DNA from 2 places in the Brevibacillus soli genome. Region 2 is predicted to be linked to the other one. Evidence: a T-box and tRNA genes for the amino acid it is inferred to sense, from the RefSeq annotation. Region 2 holds a T-box; the other holds one or more tRNA genes.
The links. The T-box of region 2 lies ahead of serS (serine--tRNA ligase). A T-box ahead of a tRNA ligase gene usually reads a tRNA of that ligase, here a tRNA-Ser.
Positions count from the first base shown of each region.

Region 1: it encodes a tRNA-Ser, which carries the amino acid that the T-box ahead of serS (serine--tRNA ligase) is inferred to sense. The anticodon was not compared.

Region 1 covers NZ_JBIYSM020000008.1:94,074-98,498, forward strand. The annotation lists gene helD (RNA polymerase recycling motor HelD) at 1-2,189, shown strand, start outside; tRNA gene ACE99V_RS05280 (tRNA-Ser) at 2,397-2,485, opposite strand; gene ACE99V_RS05285 (aldehyde dehydrogenase family protein) at 2,609-4,027, opposite strand; gene gabT (4-aminobutyrate--2-oxoglutarate transaminase) at 4,042-4,425, opposite strand, start outside.
Region 2 covers NZ_JBIYSM020000023.1:54,576-59,000, reverse strand. The annotation lists gene ACE99V_RS11430 (D-alanyl-D-alanine carboxypeptidase family protein) at 1-705, shown strand, start outside; gene pdxS (pyridoxal 5'-phosphate synthase lyase subunit PdxS) at 806-1,690, shown strand; gene pdxT (pyridoxal 5'-phosphate synthase glutaminase subunit PdxT) at 1,702-2,292, shown strand; T-box leader at 2,405-2,628, shown strand; gene serS (serine--tRNA ligase) at 2,678-3,961, shown strand; gene aceB (malate synthase A) at 4,369-4,425, shown strand, end outside.

The sequences.
Region 1 (4,425 bases), on a different contig from region 2:
AGCATGCCGAGAAGCAGCTAAAAACCCTGTTCAAACTACAACAGTCCCCGTACTTTGGGCGAATTGACTTCATGGAATCCGGCGAAAAACAAAGCGAGCGCATCTATCTGGGAATCGCTTCTCTCCTCGATGAAAACGACGAACACTTCCTCATCCATGACTGGCGCGCACCGGTTTCAAGTCTGTATTATGACTGCCCGCCCGGAGCGGCGAAGTACGAAACACCCGGCGGCACTGTTACCGGCACATTGGAATTAAAGCGCCAGTATCTCATCCGTGACGGCCGCATTCGAAGCATGTTTGACACAGGCGTAACGATTGGCGACGAACTGCTGCAGGAGATGCTCGGCAGACATGCCAGCTCGCAGATGAAAAGTATTGTGGCTACGATACAAAAAGAGCAAAACCGCATCATTCGGAACGAACGAAGTCACTTGCTGATCGTAGAGGGGGCGGCGGGAAGCGGCAAGACATCCGCAGCGCTTCAGAGGGTCGCCTATTTGCTGTACCGCTACCGGAAAACTCTGAACGCGGAGCAGATCGTGCTGTTTTCCCCCAATCCGCTGTTTAACAGCTACATCTCTACCGTTCTCCCAGAGCTTGGCGAAGAGAACATGCAGCAGACCACCTTTCAGGAGTACCTGGAACGGCGGCTGGGGAAAACCTTCCGACTCGAAGATCCGTTCATGCAGCTCGAATATGTGCTCACCGCCGCAAACGAATCCGGTTATGCACCACGCATCGAAGGCATTCGCTTCAAGGCGTCCCTTGCATTCATGCAGATGGTCGATCGGTACATCGAATGGCTTGGACGGGAAGGCATGCGTTTTCGGGACGTAACGTTCCGCGGAAGAATCATCCTTTCAGCTGAACGCATGGCAGAACAGTTCTATTCCCTGGATCCTTCCATGCGAATCCCCAACCGATTGATCCTTCTGGCCAAATGGCTGCTTGCGCAACTGGAGGAACAGGCAAGCCTGGAGCGAAAAAAACCATGGGTTGAAGATGAAATCGAGCTGCTCGACCAGGATGACTACCGGGAGGCGTATGAGGAACTGAGAAGAAGAAAACGGCTTGGGGGAAATACATTCGACGACTTTGCGCTCGAACAAAAGCTGCTCGCCGCCCTTGTCGTAAACAGGCACTTCGAACCGCTGAGAGCAGTTGTAAAGCGCCTTCAGTTTATTGACGTCCCGGCCCTATACCGGCAGCTGTTCACTGATGCCCATCGCCTTTATCCATCGAACGACCGTACCGACTTGCCTGACTCATGGGAGGAGATCTGCGAACAGACAGTGGCACGGCTGGACCGCTCTGAGCTGGCGTATGAAGATGCCACACCGTATCTCTACCTAAAAGAACGGATGGAAGGATTCCGGACCAACCATTCCGTGCGTCACGTCTTTATCGATGAGGCGCAGGATTATTCGCCTTTTCAGATCGCTTTCCTCAGACGGATGTTTCCGAACGGTAAAATGACGATGCTCGGCGACCTTAATCAGGGGATATACGTCCATTCCAGCAGCAACCATTTTGCAAAACTATCCTCGCTTTACCCGGAGGAACAGACAGAAAAAATCGTCCTGACGCGAAGCTATCGCTCCACGCGGCCGATTGTGGTATTCACGCGTGGACTGATTGCGGGAGGAGACGCTATTGAGCCTTTTAACCGGGAGGGGCGGAAACCAACCGTAACGCAAGCAGCAGACATGACGGAACTCGCCGCCCGGATCAAAGAACGCATCCGCTCTCTTCAAGCGGACGGCCATCGAACGATAGCCGTCATCGGCAAAACCTTTGCAGAAAGCCAAGAAGCATACCAAGCATTGCGGGGCGATTCGCCGCTTCGACTGATCGGAAAGGAGGCGGTCTCGTTCGAGGCTGGTACGCTGGTCATTCCCTCCTATCTCGCAAAAGGTGTGGAATTCGACGCGGTTATCATCTACAATGCTTCGCAATACCAATACGGGAGAGAGAGGGAGCGGAAACTCTTCTACACGGCATGCACCCGGGCCATGCATGAATTGCACATCTGCTGCGTCGGCGATATCACTCCTTTTTTGAGCGTACTGTCACCTGATACGTACAGCTTGGAAAATAAGAAAACCCAGCCGATTTTAGCTAACGCTGGTGTCGGCTGGGGCCCCGAACACTTTTCTAGCGGCTGTATGGAATGTCCAAATTTATAAATTCTTATACACCAAGAAAACCCACCCGGCATGAGCTATCCTCGACCCACTCGGCGTTAGCTATCGCTGTGCCGAGTGGGGTCCCTTTCTTCGCCGGGCGGGGGCCCCGAACACTTTTCTAGCGGCTGTATGGGATGTCCAAATTTATAAATTCATATACACCAAAAAAGCAGGTAGGATCATCTACCTGCTTGCCTCTTCTATGTATGGCGGAGGGAGAGGGATTCGAACCCCCGTGACGTTGCCGCCTAACGGTTTTCAAGACCGCCCCGTTATGACCACTTCGGTATCCCTCCGCGTATCAGACAAGAATTACTATAGCATAAAAACCCTTACTTGTGCAATGGTTTTTGCTAAAAAAATTCACCTGTAACAGAAAAGATGCCCGGCCTTTCCTGCAGACCGGGCCTGTTTGTGTCTTAGCGTTTGATCACAACCAGCTTTAACTCCGTCATTTCTTCGACAGCGTATTTGACGCCTTCCCGTCCCATACCGCTCTCTTTTACCCCACCGTACGGCATGTGGTCGACCCGGAACGTCGGCACGTCGTTGATCATCACGCCGCCTACGTGCAGCTGTTCCGCCGCCTGCAGCGCAAGTGCGAGATTATTGGTGTACAGACCCGCCTGCAAACCGTAGCGGGAGTCGTTGACCAGTGCAATTGCTTCGTCAACCGTGTCAACGGGATTTATCAATACGACCGGACCGAATACTTCCTGGCAGGAAACCTTCGCATCCGCAGGAACACCGGTCAGCACGGTAGGCTGCAGAACGCGCCCCACTGTCTCTCCGCCGCACTCGACGCGGGCACCGCGCTGTTTCGCTTCTTCAATCCAGGCCAAAGCCCGCTCCGTTTCTTTCGGACTGATCATGGCGGAGTAGTCCGTTGACTCGGACAGGGAATCACCGCCCTGCAATTTGCGGGTCTCCGCCACAAATTGCTCCACAAATGTCTCGTACAGTTCCTTCACGACATAGATGCGCTGGACGGATATGCACACCTGACCGGAGTACGCAAATGCGCCGAAAATGCAGCGCGGAATGACCTCCTCCAGGTTGACGTCACGGTCGACAATCACCGCAGAGTTGGAGCCAAGCTCCAGGGTTACCCGCTTCAGTCCGGCTCGATTGCGAATATCGATGCCGACTGCAGGGCTGCCGGTAAAGGTGATCGCCTTGATCCGCGGATCCGTCACCAGAAGATCGCCGACCTTGCCGCCGCTGCCGGTGATCACGTTCAGCGCGCCAGCCGGCAGTCCCGCCTGTTCCGCAATTTCAGCCAGGAAAAAGGCGGAAAGCGGCGTCTGGGAAGCCGGTTTTAACACAATCGTATTGCCTGCCGCAAGCGCCGGTCCCACTTTGTGGGCGACGAGATTCATCGGGAAGTTGAACGGTGTGATCGCTCCGATGACGCCCAGCGGTTCCCGTACCGTGTAAGCCAGCCGTCCTTCTCCGCCGATGGCCGCATCAAGCGGAAGCGTCTCGCCGTGAATGCGCTTCGCCTCTTCTGCGGCAAACTTGTACGTCTGTATGGTCCGAATTACCTCGCCGCGAGCCGTTTTGATCGGTTTGCCCGCCTCCAGCGCGATGATTTTTGCCGCCTCTTCCAGACGTTCGTTCAAGAGGGTGGATATTTTTTCCAAAATGTTCGCCCGTTGGTGTGCAGGCATGCGACGCATGACAGAAGCGGCTTCCTCGGCTGCTGTGATGGCCTTTTCCACCGTCTTTGCATCAGCCAGCGGGATCTCGGCGATCTGCTCGCCGCTAAACGGGGCATACAGCGGTGCGTACTCCGCCGTTTCTACCCACTCTCCGCCAATGTAGCACGCTTTTTTCATAATAGTCCTCCCCCTTATCGGTTGGATGTGCACAGCTCTTCTAACACATTCTCCATGACGGCCAAACCTTCCTCCAGTTGATCATCCGTAATCACCAGCGGAGAGAGGATGCGGATCACGTTGCTGTGCAATCCGGCAGAGAGCAGGACAAGACCGCGGCGGTTGCAGGCTTGCACGATTTTGGCCGTCAATTCCTTATCCGGTTCCTTGGTCGTCTTGTCCTTGACGATCTCCATCGCGCACATCGCCCCCAGACCGCGGGCATCTCCCACCTGCGCATACTTTTCGCGGAACTGCTGGAAACGCTGCAGGATTCTCTCCCCGATGATCCGGCCGCGCTCCGGCAGATTCTGTTGTTCCATCATCTCAATCACTTTCAGTGCGGCCACGCAGCCGAG
Region 2 (4,425 bases):
GCCATTCTGGCACGAGCACTGATCCGCGATTTCCCGGAAGCTCTGGAGTACTCGAAAATTTCCCGTCTTGTTTTCCGCGAAGGTATGCCAAACGAGCTCAAGAAGGCAAACTACAACTGGATGCTTCCTGACTTGAACAACTACTATCCGGGGGTAGACGGCTTGAAAACCGGATATACAGCCGAGGCCAAGTACTGTTTTACCGGAACGGCTACCCGTGACGGCATGCGGCTGATCAGCGTAGTGATGGGGACGGAAAGCGAAACCAAGCGCTTTGTGGAAACCAAGAAGCTGTTTGATTACGGCTTCAGCAGCTTCAAGCTGGTGAAGCATCTGGACAAGGGAGCTGCGATCAAAGGATATGAAACAGCGCCTGTGAAAAACGGGGTAGAGCTGGAAGTCCCGGCGGTAACGGGAGACGTGGCGAACGTTCTGACCAAGATCGGCGAAGAAGGCAAGTACAAGCCGGTTGTCACCTTCCAGGAGTTAACCGCTCCCATTAAAAAAGAACAAGTAATCGGGAAGGTTGTCTTCAAGACGGAAGGCGCCGCAGAAGGCGATTACCTTCAGCCGGAAGACGCCACCAGAGGCGGGGTTGACCTGGTGGCAGCGCAAGATGTGGAAGAGGCCAGCTGGCTTCGCTTGTTCTTCCGCAGCGTGATCCAGTTCATCGGCAACATCTTAAGCAGTATTACGGGAAAATAAATGGGGTTGTTTCCGAAATAAAAGATGGTTTACAATGGTGAATATTAAGAAAGCGTATACGCAATCAAGTCTGACTTCATATCGTAGGAGGCATAATACAATGGTGCAAGTAGGAACATCCCGCGTTAAAAGAGGTATGGCTGAAATGCAAAAAGGCGGCGTCATCATGGACGTCGTAAATGCTGAACAGGCGAAAATTGCCGAAGCCGCCGGTGCTGTTGCTGTAATGGCGCTGGAGCGCGTACCGTCCGATATTCGTGCCGCAGGCGGCGTAGCGCGCATGGCTGACCTCAGCATCGTGGAAGAAGTGTTGAATGCTGTATCCATTCCTGTCATGGCAAAAGCACGGATCGGCCATTTTGTAGAAGCGCGTGTTCTGGAGTCGATGGGTGTAGACTACCTCGATGAGAGTGAAGTTTTGACGCCTGCTGACGATATGTACCATATTAATAAAAAAGAGTTTACGGTTCCGTTCGTGTGCGGCGCACGTGATCTCGGGGAAGCGCTTCGCCGCATCGGTGAAGGCGCGTCCATGATTCGTACCAAGGGTGAACCGGGAACGGGCAACATCGTGGAAGCCGTACGTCATATGCGTACCATGCAGTCCCAGATTCGCAAGGTACAAAGCATGTCCTACGATGAACTGATGGCGGAAGCAAAAGCACTGGGTGCCCCTTACGATCTGCTCGAGTATGTTCATAAAAACGGCAAGCTGCCGGTTGTAAACTTCGCGGCAGGCGGTGTGGCTACTCCTTCCGACGCAGCACTGATGATGCATCTGGGCGCAGACGGCGTATTCGTAGGTTCCGGTATCTTCAAGTCCGAGAACCCGGAGAAATTCGCTCGTGCGATCGTCGAAGCAACCACACACTACACCGATTACGAACTGATTGCCCGCGTATCCAAAGGTTTGGGTACACCCATGACCGGTATCGAAATCTCCAAAATCCGCGAAGCAGATCGTATGCAAGAACGCGGCTGGTAAGGTGAACTGACATGAAAATTGGTGTACTCGCCCTTCAGGGAGCTGTGGCCGAGCACATTCGCATGCTGGAAGAAGCAGGCGCCACAGCAGTACCGGTTAAGAAAGTAGAAGAGCTGGAAGACCTGGACGGACTGGTTATTCCCGGCGGAGAAAGCACCACCATCAGCAAGCTGATGCACAAGTACGGATTCATGGAAGCGATTCGTCAGTTCGGACAAGCCAAAAAGCCGATTTTTGGTACATGTGCGGGAGCCATTCTGTTGGCCAACCGCATCAACGGACAGGACGACTTCCACCTCGGCTTGATGGATATCAAGGTGGAGCGCAACGCATTCGGCCGTCAAAAGGAAAGCTTTGAGGTATCGCTTCCGATCGCCGGTGTGGCGTCTGATTTCCCGGCCGTGTTTATCCGTGCTCCATACATCATGGAGGTAGCCGGAAACGGTGAGATTTTGTCCAAGTACGAGGAAAAAATCGTCGCCGCTCGCCAGGGACAATATCTGGCGGCCGCCTTTCATCCGGAGTTGACCGAAGACTTCCGCATGCACAAGTACTTCCTCGACATGGTAAAAGAATACCGCGGCGAGAAAGTACAAGCATAAATGGAACCGATGGAGAAAACCAGCACCGTTACGGGTGCTGGTTCTTTGTTTGTTGACTTTACACAGGTATAGAGTTTGTAGTACAGTTAAAGAATAAAAGTATAAATATGTGTGGAATACGTTGACGAGAACAAGTACGCTGCACCTGTCAGGCAAAGAGAGTCGGTGGATGGTGCGAACCGACCCGGCATGCAGAAGAATCCATCTCGGAGTGGCAAAGGAATGAACTTTGCCCGGTACCCGTACCGTTAAAACGGGCAGAGTGGGTAGATGCAACAAGCGGTAGGCATCTGCCAATAAGGGTGGCAACGCGGGTAAGCAGCACTCGTCCCTTGCAAGGGGGATGGGTGTTTTTTATTTTGTTGATACACGGAGGGATCCTAAGATGTTAGACGTAAAGGTTTTGCGACACGACCTGGAAGAGGTAAGGCGTCGGCTTGCCCATCGTAATGAAGACATCTCAGCGTTGGATCAATTTGCGGAAGTGGACGAGAAGCGGCGTCAGGTGATTCAAGAGGCGGAGGCGTTGAAAAACAAACGCAATACCGTCTCCGAGCAAGTCGCTGTATTGAAGCGCAACAAGGAAAATGCCGATCATTTGATTGCAGAAATGAAGGAAGTAAGCGACCGGATTAAAGTGTTGGACGAGGAACTGCGCCAGTTGGATGAACAGCTGGAGCAAATATTGCTCAGCCTGCCAAACCTGCCGCATGAAAGCGTACCGGTGGGAACATCCGAAGAGGACAATGTGCTGGCATGGACCTGGGGTGAACCGCGCAAATTTGATTTTACGGCCAAACCTCACTGGGAGCTGGCTCAGGAACTGGGGATTCTCGACTTCGAGACAGCGGGGAAAGTGACCGGGAGCCGCTTTGTTTTCTATAAGGGGCTGGGTGCCCGCCTGGAGCGTGCCCTGATGAACTTTATGCTGGACCTGCATTCCGAAGAGCATGGATATGAAGAGATCCTGCCGCCGTATATGGTGAACCGCTTGAGCATGACCGGCACCGGCCAGCTTCCGAAATTCGAAGAGGATGCGTTTAAAGTGGAAGGACCGGACTACTTCCTGATTCCAACCGCAGAGGTGCCGGTGACCAACATGCATCGTGACGAGATTCTCGACGCAGCCGACCTGCCGAAATACTATGCGGCGTACAGCGCCTGCTTCCGTTCTGAAGCGGGTTCGGCAGGACGCGATACGCGCGGCTTGATCCGTCAGCATCAGTTCAACAAAGTGGAGTTGGTGAAGTTCGTCAAACCGGAAGACTCCTACGATGAATTGGAAAAGCTGGTGAAAAACGCGGAGAAAGTGCTCCAGCTGTTAGGCTTGCCATATCGCGTGATGAGCATGTGCACGGGTGATCTCGGTTTTACGGCAGCGAAAAAGTACGATATCGAAGTGTGGATTCCAAGCTACGAAACCTACCGGGAGATCTCGTCCTGCTCCAACTTCGAAGACTTCCAGGCCCGTCGTGCGAATATCCGCTTCCGCCGCGACACCAAGGCAAAGCCTGAATTTGTGCATACCCTCAACGGTTCCGGTCTGGCAATCGGGCGTACTGTGGCCGCACTGCTGGAGAATTATCAACAAGCGGATGGCACGGTTCTCATTCCGGAAGTACTGCGTCCTTACATGGGCGGTTTGGAGAAAATCGCGCCGAAGAAATAAGTAGAAAAAGAGGCCTTCTGTATTAGTACAGAAGGCCTTTTTTGCATAAAAGCGGGAATTTTCTAAAATGTGTTGCAATACAGAAGTTGCTGTTATATAATAACACCAACAACAAAAACAATTGTTTTAATACAGAAATCAAACAGGAGGGGCGTTGGAGATGAATTGCTATCGGTGTGAAGGAAACGGAGAACAGAATTGCCCGCAGTGCGGAGGACATGGACATGATCTGAACGGTACGCAATGCCATCACTGTCACGGAGACGGATGTGTAAGCTGCAGCACTTGCAGTGGATCAGGCTATATGGAGTGAGTCATTTTTTTTGTAGGTACTGTACTATAATAGAATCTTAAAAACATTTCTGTACCATAATAATTCGTTGTGATTTGAAAGGAGGAGCTTCCCTATGGCAACAACTCCTATGAATCATTATCCAACCGGAGTAGACGTAACCGGCGAGATT